2 regions of the Scytonema sp. PCC 10023 genome follow, and region 1 is predicted to be linked to the other one. Evidence: riboswitches for the same ligand, from Rfam matches in the RefSeq annotation. Region 1 holds a riboswitch; the other holds the start of a gene.

Region 1 (4,879 bases):
AGGAGCTTTTAAACCAATCGTTTCAATGTTACTTGTTACCACTCTATTAAGGTCTATTATTAGATGTAGAAAATGCGATTTTGGTAGAGTTTCAATATTAGAAATATCAAGTACTATTGATGCTTTATTGGAAGTTTGAGTAATTTGACTTTTGCCCAAATCAACCTTTTCAAGTTTAATCTCCCTTTTGTCGGAAGGTATATTAGGAGAGCCATAAACAAGAACATAGGGTGCTAGTATTTCTTTTGTGATAAGTAGAATTTCTGATGAAAATTTAATTTTACTAACACTATGTCCTGCTAAATTAAGACCAGTAATATCAAGTTGGCTTTGTAGAAGTGCTCCATTGTACGGAATTGTAATACTATCAATCTGTTTAGAAACTTTATCAAAAATGAGGTAAATTAAATCCTTTTTTGTAAGTAGCTCTATAAATGCACTCTGTAAATTGCTTCTATCTTTTGGGAGGTTGTGAAATACACAAATAATTTTTGGATTCTCAAATTTAAGGTAATTCGCCCATATTTTTGCTTTATTCCCCCACTGCCGAATCTCTTCATCAGTTAGGGTTAATAAATCACGTAAAAAAATACTGTGTGCTTCTGCTTTTCTGATTGCTAACTTTGTGAAACCTGAAGCGGAAACCGCAATTAATGCATCTGCTCGGAGGCTTACTTTCCGCCCAATAAGTTCTTCAATCCATTTAACATCCTGCTTTTTCTTGTGAATGCGGCACTCGACAAGTGTTAACTTTCCATCTCTTTTGATTGAGATATCAATCTGTCTTAGTTGATCAGGGTTATCTGGATCGGGTAAGTGATCATTCCAAGTGACTACCGAACCGGGCTGTTCGATAAGATCATGTATTCTTTTAATCTGTTGTTCAAATTCTGTTGAATCAGCAGTCATATTGTAAAATTTTTCGCTTATAGTTTGTTATTAAATGGAATTCTTCCCTATATACCCCTCTCTAGCAAGGATAAACAAGCAATTTCAGTATTTTTTTAGATAATATAGGGCAATTTCTTCCTTAACCTTTTATATCAGCATATCTTGCACTCAGTTTCTGTGTATTATTCTGTGCAACAACGTCTAAAATAAAGCCGCTTGACCAGGAGGACAATGCAATCCAAATCAAGCATTGTCCTCCTGATACATAACTCAAAAGAATATTCGCTTCCAACTACTTCACCACCACCCACTGCGTCACCGGCACCATCGGCTTCCACCCTAAAAATCCACCAATAGGAGCAGCCCGTTGCACAGCAACGCGAATCAACTCCCCGCCTACCTGGTTATGCCATTGCAACAGCTTCTGTTCACTTTCAACCGTAACTGCATTGGCAACAAAACGCCCACCCGGAGGCAAAGCTTCCCAACAAACCTCAAACAAACCTTCTGTCGTTGCACCACCGCCGACAAAAATGGCGTCTGGTTGAGGCAAATCTTTCAGTGCAGCGGGAGCTTTGCCTGCAACAATTTGTAAATAAGGTGTACCAAGGGCGGCGGCGTTGTCAGCAATATATTGGAGTCGGGTGGAGTTTTGCTCAATGGCGATCGCCCGACATCGAGGATGACTCCGCATCCACTCAATACCAATCGAACCACACCCAGCGCCCACATCCCACAATAACTGTCCCGGTGTGGGAGCCAAAGCCGATAGTGTTATTGCCCGCACTTCACGCTTAGTTAGCTGTCCATCATGGTGATAAGCATCATCCGGCAATCCTGCTAGCCGAGGTAACGGTACGACTCCAGGATCAGCAATACACTCTACAGCGATGGTGTTTAAATCTGCCAGTTCTGTTGTCGTCCATGACGCGGCTGTGCCTTCGATAATTCGTTCCTGAGAACCGCCCATGTGTTCAAGAACTGTAATTTTACTACCACTAAAACCGCGCTTTGTCAAGATATCAGCAACAATTCCCGGGGTTTCCTTCCCTTCACTTAATATTAATAGACGCGCTTTCGGGTAGATAGCGGCTTGAATGAGAGCAGGGGGACGACCGTTTAAGCTTAATGTCTCGACTTCGGTAAGTGACCATCCCAATCTGGCACAGGCGAGACTGAACGATGACGGTGCGGGGATGATGGTCATCTCAGAAATGGGAATCTTGCGGGAGAGGGTGACACCGATACCAAAGCACATGGGGTCACCACTTGCCAATACGCAGACAGACTGACCCCGGCGACGGAGAATTTCTTCTATCGAATCACTGATGGGGGAAGTCCAGATGAGTTTCTCGCGCGGGTCGTCTGGTGGTAGCATGGCGAGATGGCGTTTTCCCCCGACGATCGCTTCTGCACGCTCAACGAGACAACAGGCGATCAAACTCAATCCCGATAGCCCATCCTCACCAATACCGACCACTGATAACCATTTGTTGTGCATTTATAAGAATATGGTCAAAAACCACAAACTAGCAAAATCAATCAGTGATGCTGGGTGGGGTCAATTCTGCACCATGTTGAAGTATAAGGCACAATGGCAAGGAAAAACCTACATTGAAGTAGATAGATTCTTTCCCAGTTCAAAGATCTGTAGTAACTGCCTACATCAAGTAGATAACCTAAGTTTGGATATTCGTAGCTGGCAGTGTCCTAAATGTCAAACATTACACGATAGGGATTTGAACGCAGCTAGAAATATTAGAGATGAAGGTTTACGGCTTTTGGCGGGAGGGCATCTCGCTACTGCTTCTGGACAACGTGTAAGACCATCTAAAGGCACTGCTTTTAGAGGCAATCTTGGATGAAGGAAGAATCCTCAAAGGCTTTAGCCCGAGGAGTTGTCAACTCATGCTAAACTACACACACTTGGAGTGGGGAAAGTCCGGTGAAATTCCGGGACTGTGCCGCAGCTGTAATCAAGTCAAAAGTTATAACTTTAGACTTTGTAAGTCAGAATGCCAACTCTAAGGGTGTCTTCCGGACACAGTTCTTATCTGCTCCCTGCGTCGCACAGGGAAGGAGTTGCAGGCGTGTCATTACCGTGTGATTTTGTTAGTTGTCCTGGTCTTTTTTATGGAACGTCCGCGCGGGACGGTATATTATCTCGCATCCGCATACCTGGAGGAATACTCGCTAGCCAGCAGTGTCGTGTGATAGCTGACTTAGCTGACGAGTTTGGAACTGGCTATGTTCATATTACCAATCGCGCCAACCTCCAAGTCCGTGAAATCCGCAAGGAAATGACCGCTGATGTTTTGAGAGTCTTGCAGGAAATTGGCATAGCCTCAAGTCTCCCAGAGGTTGACCATCTGCGTAATATCATGGGTAGTCCTACAGCAGGCATTGACCCATACGAATTAATTGATACTCGACCGTTCATCCGCGAATTAGACAATTATATTGCTACTCACGCGGAGCTAGCACCACTTTCACCAAAATTTAGCGTTGCTTTTGATGGTGGTGGTTCTGTGTCGATAGGCGATCGCCTCAATGATATCGCCCTAACCGCTGCCGTAGTTGGTACAAAAGCTTACTTCCACCTCAAGTTGAATTTAGGTGTATCGCAGGTTGAACCATTCATTGATACAGGCATTCTCCTGAAACCAGAGGAATGTCTAGAAGTCGTGGCTGGATTGGCGAAAGTTTATTTGCAGCATTTGGCAGTAGGGAGTGAGAAGATAATTCCCCATCGCAAATCGCGCCAGTCGCGTCTCTGGCAGGTTTTGAACGACTTAGGCATTGAAAGATTTTTCCAAGAAGTTGAGCATCATCTTCCTTATCGATTGCGGCAGTTTTCTCCAGTATGGAGTGATACTAAGTTGCGTTCAAAAACCTCACCCCGCCCTCCGGGCACCCCTCTCCTTGGCAAGGAGAGGGGCAGGGGTGAGGTGATACCTATGAACGCAACTCGGTATGACGTGGACAGATGTAGAACTCTCAGATGCAACGTCTCTACCAGATACCAACATATAGGTGTCCATCCCCAACGACAGAAAGGGCTATCTTACATCGGTGTTGTGCTACCCGTTGGTAAATTGGAAACTTGGCAAATGCGTGGTCTAGCGGATATTGCGGAAACATATGGCACTGGTACTCTTCGGCTGACGCCTTGGCAAAACCTTCTCATATCAGATATTCCCCATCAGTCGGTTCCTCAAGCACAAAGTCAAATCGAAAACTTAGGATTGCATTGGTCTGCAACCAACATTCGCAGCGCCTTAGTCGCCTGTGCTGGCAATACGGGATGTGCGTCTTCAGCAACAGATACCAAAGGTCACGCCTTGGCATTAGCTAACTATCTGGATAGTTGCCTCACTCTCGACCAACCAGTCAACATTCACTTCACAGGTTGCGAAAAATCCTGTGCCCAGCACAGCAGAAGCGATATCGCCCTCCTTGGTGTCAGTATTGAGCAGGAGGGGAAAACGGTGGAAGGTTATAAAATCTACGTGGGTGATGGTGACAGCAATGAGAAATTTGGACGAGAACTTTACAGTTTGGTATCGTTTGCAGAATTATGCCTATTGCTAGAACGGATGCTGCAAATCTATATGGCAAAACGTGCTACTCCCAATGAATCATTTGGGGAATTTGCGAACCGATATGCTATTGAAGATTTACAACGGTTGTTTGAGCAAGGGGATGTGAGGCACTAGGGACAAATGACAAATGACTATTGAATACATTCGAGATGGTAACGAAATATATCGCAAATCCTTTGCCACTATTCGCTCAGAGGCAAATCTGTCTGTACTTGCCCCGGATGTCGCGAAGGTTGTCGTGCGTCTGATTCATGCTTGCGGCATGACAGATATTGTTGATGATATAGCAGCTGCACCAACAGCTGTGGTATCTGGGCGTACAGCTTTAGCAGCAGCGGCACCAATTCTGTGTGATTGCCGGATGGTGGCAGAAGGAATTACGCGGC
Region 2 (4,879 bases), on a different contig from region 1:
AGGGACTGACAAAAAAATGAGGGGCAAAGCAATGACAAACAAAACTTCTGCATTGATTGCCAAAGGAAAAGGTTCAAGCCTTTGGTGGGGTGACATTCTCGTTACGTTCAAAGTCACGAGCAAAGACACAGGTGGAGCGTTCAGTGTCATGGAAGACATCGTTCCGCCCTACTATTCAACGCCCTTGCACGTTCACAGCTTAGAAGACGAACGTGTCTACATTGCTGCGGGTGATTTCAAATTTCAAGTCGGGGAAGAAATTTTCCACGCCACTACAGGTGACTACGTGAATATGCCCAGAGGGCTATATCACAACTTTGAGAACACCGGCGACACGAAAGGCATTCTCTTGGTGACATTCTCACCGTCAGGTATCGAAAATATGTTCGACGAAATGGGTCGTCCGGTAACTGACCCAAACACACCACCGCCCCCATATACACCGGAAGAGATGAAAAATATTGTCGGCATTGCATCACGTTACGGCGTGACCATCAAGCCACCAACACCACGTGCATCTTGAAACTAGTGGTGCATGGTAGAAATAACTCGATGGTAAAAAAATAGCAGTAGGTAAAGCATCTGCCCTACCTACTATTTGCTGAACATTGACGTACTCCCTGGCATAAATGCACGCTTGTTTCTTAAAAGTTGTTCCACAGCTTAGCTATTGCCGTGCTGTTACACCTTTGTTCCTGTTTCTTAGACTCTTAACTAGAGCAGCCTTTTGACTTACTCCCCGCCAGACCCTCCGGGTTCGCCAGTCGCCTGCGCAGGGAAACCCTCCCGCAGCGCTGGTCTCACCGTCTCAACAGGTATTTTGGTTTTACATCTAAGAGGCGTCCCCCCTCAGATGGGTCTAAAGATTTAGTTTATTTGTCTTTTTCCCAGAAGCCAGTGTCATTATCGGTTCGCTGGGCATGGAAGCGGAAGACTTTCCTACAATGGTTTCGCGTTGTAACGCGTTATATCTACTATGACACAATCGTGCTTTGCAAAAGTTCCGGAATAAAGAAACAACAGGTTAAAACCTGTTGAGTCGGATTTCATCCCCTGCTTAAAAGCGAGGGGTTCTCACCCTCCCACTATGCTTTGATAGCCTTATTTTGCTTTACTTCCAGCTTTTATCGGCTTTTCCCAGCACATATGTAGCTACGTCTTCAATTTGCTCGGGTTTTAAACGACCTTTGAAAGCGGGCATGGCATTTTTACCATTTGTCACTTGAGCTATAATTGCTTCCTCAGAGTACATGCCATACTTTTCCAAAGCCTCCTTTGTCAGGTTCTTGTTAGCTTGAACCAAATTCTTTCCAGCCGCATGACAAGAAGCGCAATTGGCAGAGAAGACTTTCGCTCCTTTAACAGCATCTGCAGCAAAAGCTGGACGATTGAAGGCAAAGGTAAAAATTGTTATGACCAACAACAATACTAAAAAAATCTTTTTCATCGCGTGTTCCCTCTATGAATCGACGCATTCTAGAGAATTTCCTCCATAATTCTCTTGTTCACACCGCTTGTCGTCAAAAGACAGGCTGTCAAACCTCTTGACTCACGGGGGAAGGAAAGCAAAGGACAAAGGTTAAGAAGAACGCAGAACACAGAACACAGTAATCAGAATATCCAAAACGAGTGAATCCGGGGGAAATAAGTGCGGAAAAACTTTCTTGGTCTCCACGGAGCCGGGGGCTGTGTTACCAACACTCAGTACAGACGCGCTCTATGGGCGTCTCTACTCTTAATTCATGCTCGAAAAGCGCGTTTAATATTCTGACTCCTGAGTTCTGATTCCTGAGTTCTTTCTTGGTAAAAGGTTTTTCCTTCGACAATTGCTTAAATGCTATATGATCACAAGGTAAACGGTTCTGATGGGGATCAGCCATCAGAGGTAACGGGGAAAGTCTGGTGTAAGTCCGGCGCTGTCCCGCAGCTGTAATCAAGGGTTTCCTTGTCAGTCAGAATACCCGCCGACTAGTTAACTTCTGCTTTAGCACGTCTACGAGGTTTGGATGAAAGCGCAACATCATTTATTTGTCTGCACCAGTTGCTCAAGTGTGTGGAAAGATGGAAAACGTGTCGGTGAAAGTGGTGGCGAAACATTATTCAAGCGATTGCAACAACAGTATCAAGACTGGAAGTTGCATGAAGAATTTGCTATTCAACCAGTAGAATGCATGAGTGCTTGCGATCGCTCTTGTACAATTTCTTTTGCATCTGTTGGTAAATATACTTACCTTTTTGGTGATTTGTCGCCAGATTTGTCACCCTCACAAATAGCCGGGGTGTTAGAGTGTGCTAGTAAGTATTACACTCACCCTCAAGGATTGTTACCCTGGGCAGAAAGACCAGAACCGCTTAAAAAAGGAATCTTAGCAAAAATTCCTCCTTTGTCTGCCAACAAGGGAGAATAATAGTAGGCGTGATATCATCTCCGGTTGCTTACCCATAATTCCCACGCTGACTGCACCCCACCCCTTACCCCTCCCCGCAAGCGGGGAGGGGAGACTTTGACGTAAGTCAAAGGCGGGGTGGGGTTCTTGGGGAATTAAGGGTCATTAGCCGAACATGATATAAGGATGTAGGATGTGAAAGACGCACACATCACCCCCGTTTTCATCTAATTGTTGTTGTGGTAGACATGAAGTGTCCCCAACCTATCTACAATTAATAAAGTCGTTTGAATCCCAGGGGTAGAAACATGAGAGTTTGGCTAGCCTGCTTTTTGGTGCTGTTTGCCCTAGCGGAACTGTTTGATTGGGTAAAAGAATTCACCCTACCACTTCCGATATATATATTAGGTGGGGCGTTTCTGGCTGTTGCTTCCAACTACGATAAGCTTTTTGGCTCCTACTTGAGTAATGCAACGAGTGAAGCAACATTGGAACAACCCCTGCTTGATGATTCACCTTCCTTCACAATTTCGCGTTCTGTTAAAGAATCTCAAAAATCTGAAATAAAAAGTTAACCTATTTCTTGTGGGACAGAAGTCTTCACCTATTTTGTAGATGAAAGAGGGCTTTCTAGACCAACCCCACAAGAGCTATTTCTAAACTGAGCATATTATCGAAATCCTTGAAAAGAAAACAATAAAGAACAACCTCCATTCAATAAAGCGGTAATAACCGCACCAATAATCACTCCTTTCATTAAGCCATTTTGCCGCCGTCTTTTTAGCCAAAGAGTGACTGGAATGACATAGAGAAGTTGCCACAAGAAAAAGCCAAAACCCCCAATAATCAAAATTTGGGCACCGTAAATACCTCTAATAAAACTAAGTAAAACTATTGCTAGTATCGCTAAAATATGCATACCAATTAACAAGAGTATGCCTAAAAAAACACCTAAAATTTCATTTCTTTGTGACATAAATTGACACCCTAATAAGCGCAGACAAGCTGTATTCAATTAAATCAAACGATTATTAACTAAGTGATAGCCAGCGCTACCCTCGCGGTAAAACATATTGAAAGTATCAAAGGGAATAATCCTACCATCGGGGTGGACAATATGAATACAGGAACGCTTCACTGAACGAACATCAAAGTTAAAAGGGTCAAGAAACTGGACAATCATCACCCGAAAGATATTGGAATAGCTAATACCTTGAGGGACGGGAACCATTGGCAAACAACATAACAACTGCTTTAATGAAGTTGCTGCCGAACTGGGTGAATGACTCGTAGAAAATAGCTGAAAAATGTGGCGCTTTAGTTCTTCATTTTGCTCGTAAAGTACGCTGTTGGGCATAATTTTTACAAACGTATCTGGATTGATTAACCCAGTCAGCGGTATCACTTTACCGTTGAGTTTCAGCGCGTACGCCATTGCTAAGCAGTCGGGATGGCAAGGAACTGGGAGAATATCTTCTGGTTTAAAGTAAGGACTTTGTTGTAAAATTGCCCTGCGAACTTCTGTTAGAGTATATCTGTCTCGCTTGGGATTAAATCCCTCTAACCGTCCAGCAGCTTGGATGGGTTGAAACGTGACACCGCGTACGCATCGCTGTTGCAATGCATACTCAAGAATTTTGCCGATTTCGTGGTCATTTAGCCCTTTTTTTAGGGTGACGACTAAGGTTGTGGAGATATTGTGTTCATTGAGATTTGCGATTGCGCTCCGCGCAGTGCCCCTTGGGCAATCGCCTGTTCTCGAATAATGCGTAAATCTGCGCCACGCAATTCGCGTAAAGCTTCCGCCTCAAAGCTGTCAAATTGCAGGTAAACTTCAATTCCAGGCATATATTGGCTCAGGCGATCGCAAAAAGATTTCTCCTTTGCTATCCTCACGCCATTCGTATTAATCATCAAATGCTGAATTGGCTTGCTTTTGGCAATATCCATGATTTGAAAAAACTCTGGGTGAAGTGTTGGTTCACCGCCACTGAGTTGTACAACCTGCGGTTCACCCTCATTCGCCACCACCGCATCAATCATTCTTTCAATTTCTGCTAAACTGCGGTGACGGCGGGGTTGATGCGAAATTGCGGAAACTTCTTCTGCACCAGAGTCAGCGTAGCAAATGGGACAGGAAAGATTGCACCTATCTGTCACTTCTATTAAAGTTAAGCAGCTATGTTGTTCATGATCTGGGCAAAGCCCGCAATCATAAGGACAGCCATATTTTATCGGTGTATTAAACCTCAAAGGCATATCCCCTGGTTTGATAAATTCCAGAGATTGTTTATAGTATTCGATATCGTCGGCAATCAAAACCTCTTCTCGTCCGTGGGTGGGACAGTGTTTCACCAAGTAGACGCAACCGTCCTGAAAAATAATTTTTGCTTCTACTTTGACGAGGCACTGCGAGCAAACGCTATTCGTGAGCGCATAAAAAAGGTAGTTGCGAGTGGGCATAGTTAAAGAATTTTATTTTTTATCTTATA

Evidence for each region. A riboswitch is a leader RNA that binds a small molecule or an ion and turns the genes downstream of it on or off. The one in region 1 is predicted to bind cobalamin.
Region 2: another riboswitch for cobalamin. It lies ahead of ACM0OZ_RS19130 (DUF1636 family protein); the one in region 1 lies ahead of cobG (precorrin-3B synthase).

Annotation. Positions count from the first base shown of each region.
Region 1 covers NZ_CAWUDP010000010.1:39,838-44,716, forward strand. Annotated here, with positions in the region: gene ACM0OZ_RS08510 (restriction endonuclease) at 1-909, opposite strand, end outside; gene cbiE (precorrin-6y C5,15-methyltransferase (decarboxylating) subunit CbiE) at 1,184-2,392, opposite strand; gene ACM0OZ_RS08520 (RNA-guided endonuclease TnpB family protein) at 2,403-2,756, shown strand; cobalamin riboswitch at 2,770-2,933, shown strand; gene cobG (precorrin-3B synthase) at 2,982-4,607, shown strand; gene ACM0OZ_RS08530 (precorrin-8X methylmutase) at 4,621-4,879, shown strand, end outside.
Region 2 covers NZ_CAWUDP010000030.1:15,724-20,602, forward strand. Annotated here, with positions in the region: gene ACM0OZ_RS19120 (cupin domain-containing protein) at 17-523, shown strand; gene petJ (cytochrome c6 PetJ) at 1,112-1,447, opposite strand; cobalamin riboswitch at 1,841-1,984, shown strand; gene ACM0OZ_RS19130 (DUF1636 family protein) at 2,007-2,408, shown strand; gene ACM0OZ_RS19135 (hypothetical protein) at 2,696-2,962, shown strand; gene ACM0OZ_RS19140 (hypothetical protein) at 3,058-3,363, opposite strand; gene ACM0OZ_RS19145 (hypothetical protein) at 3,403-4,008, opposite strand; gene ACM0OZ_RS19150 (radical SAM protein) at 4,068-4,850, opposite strand.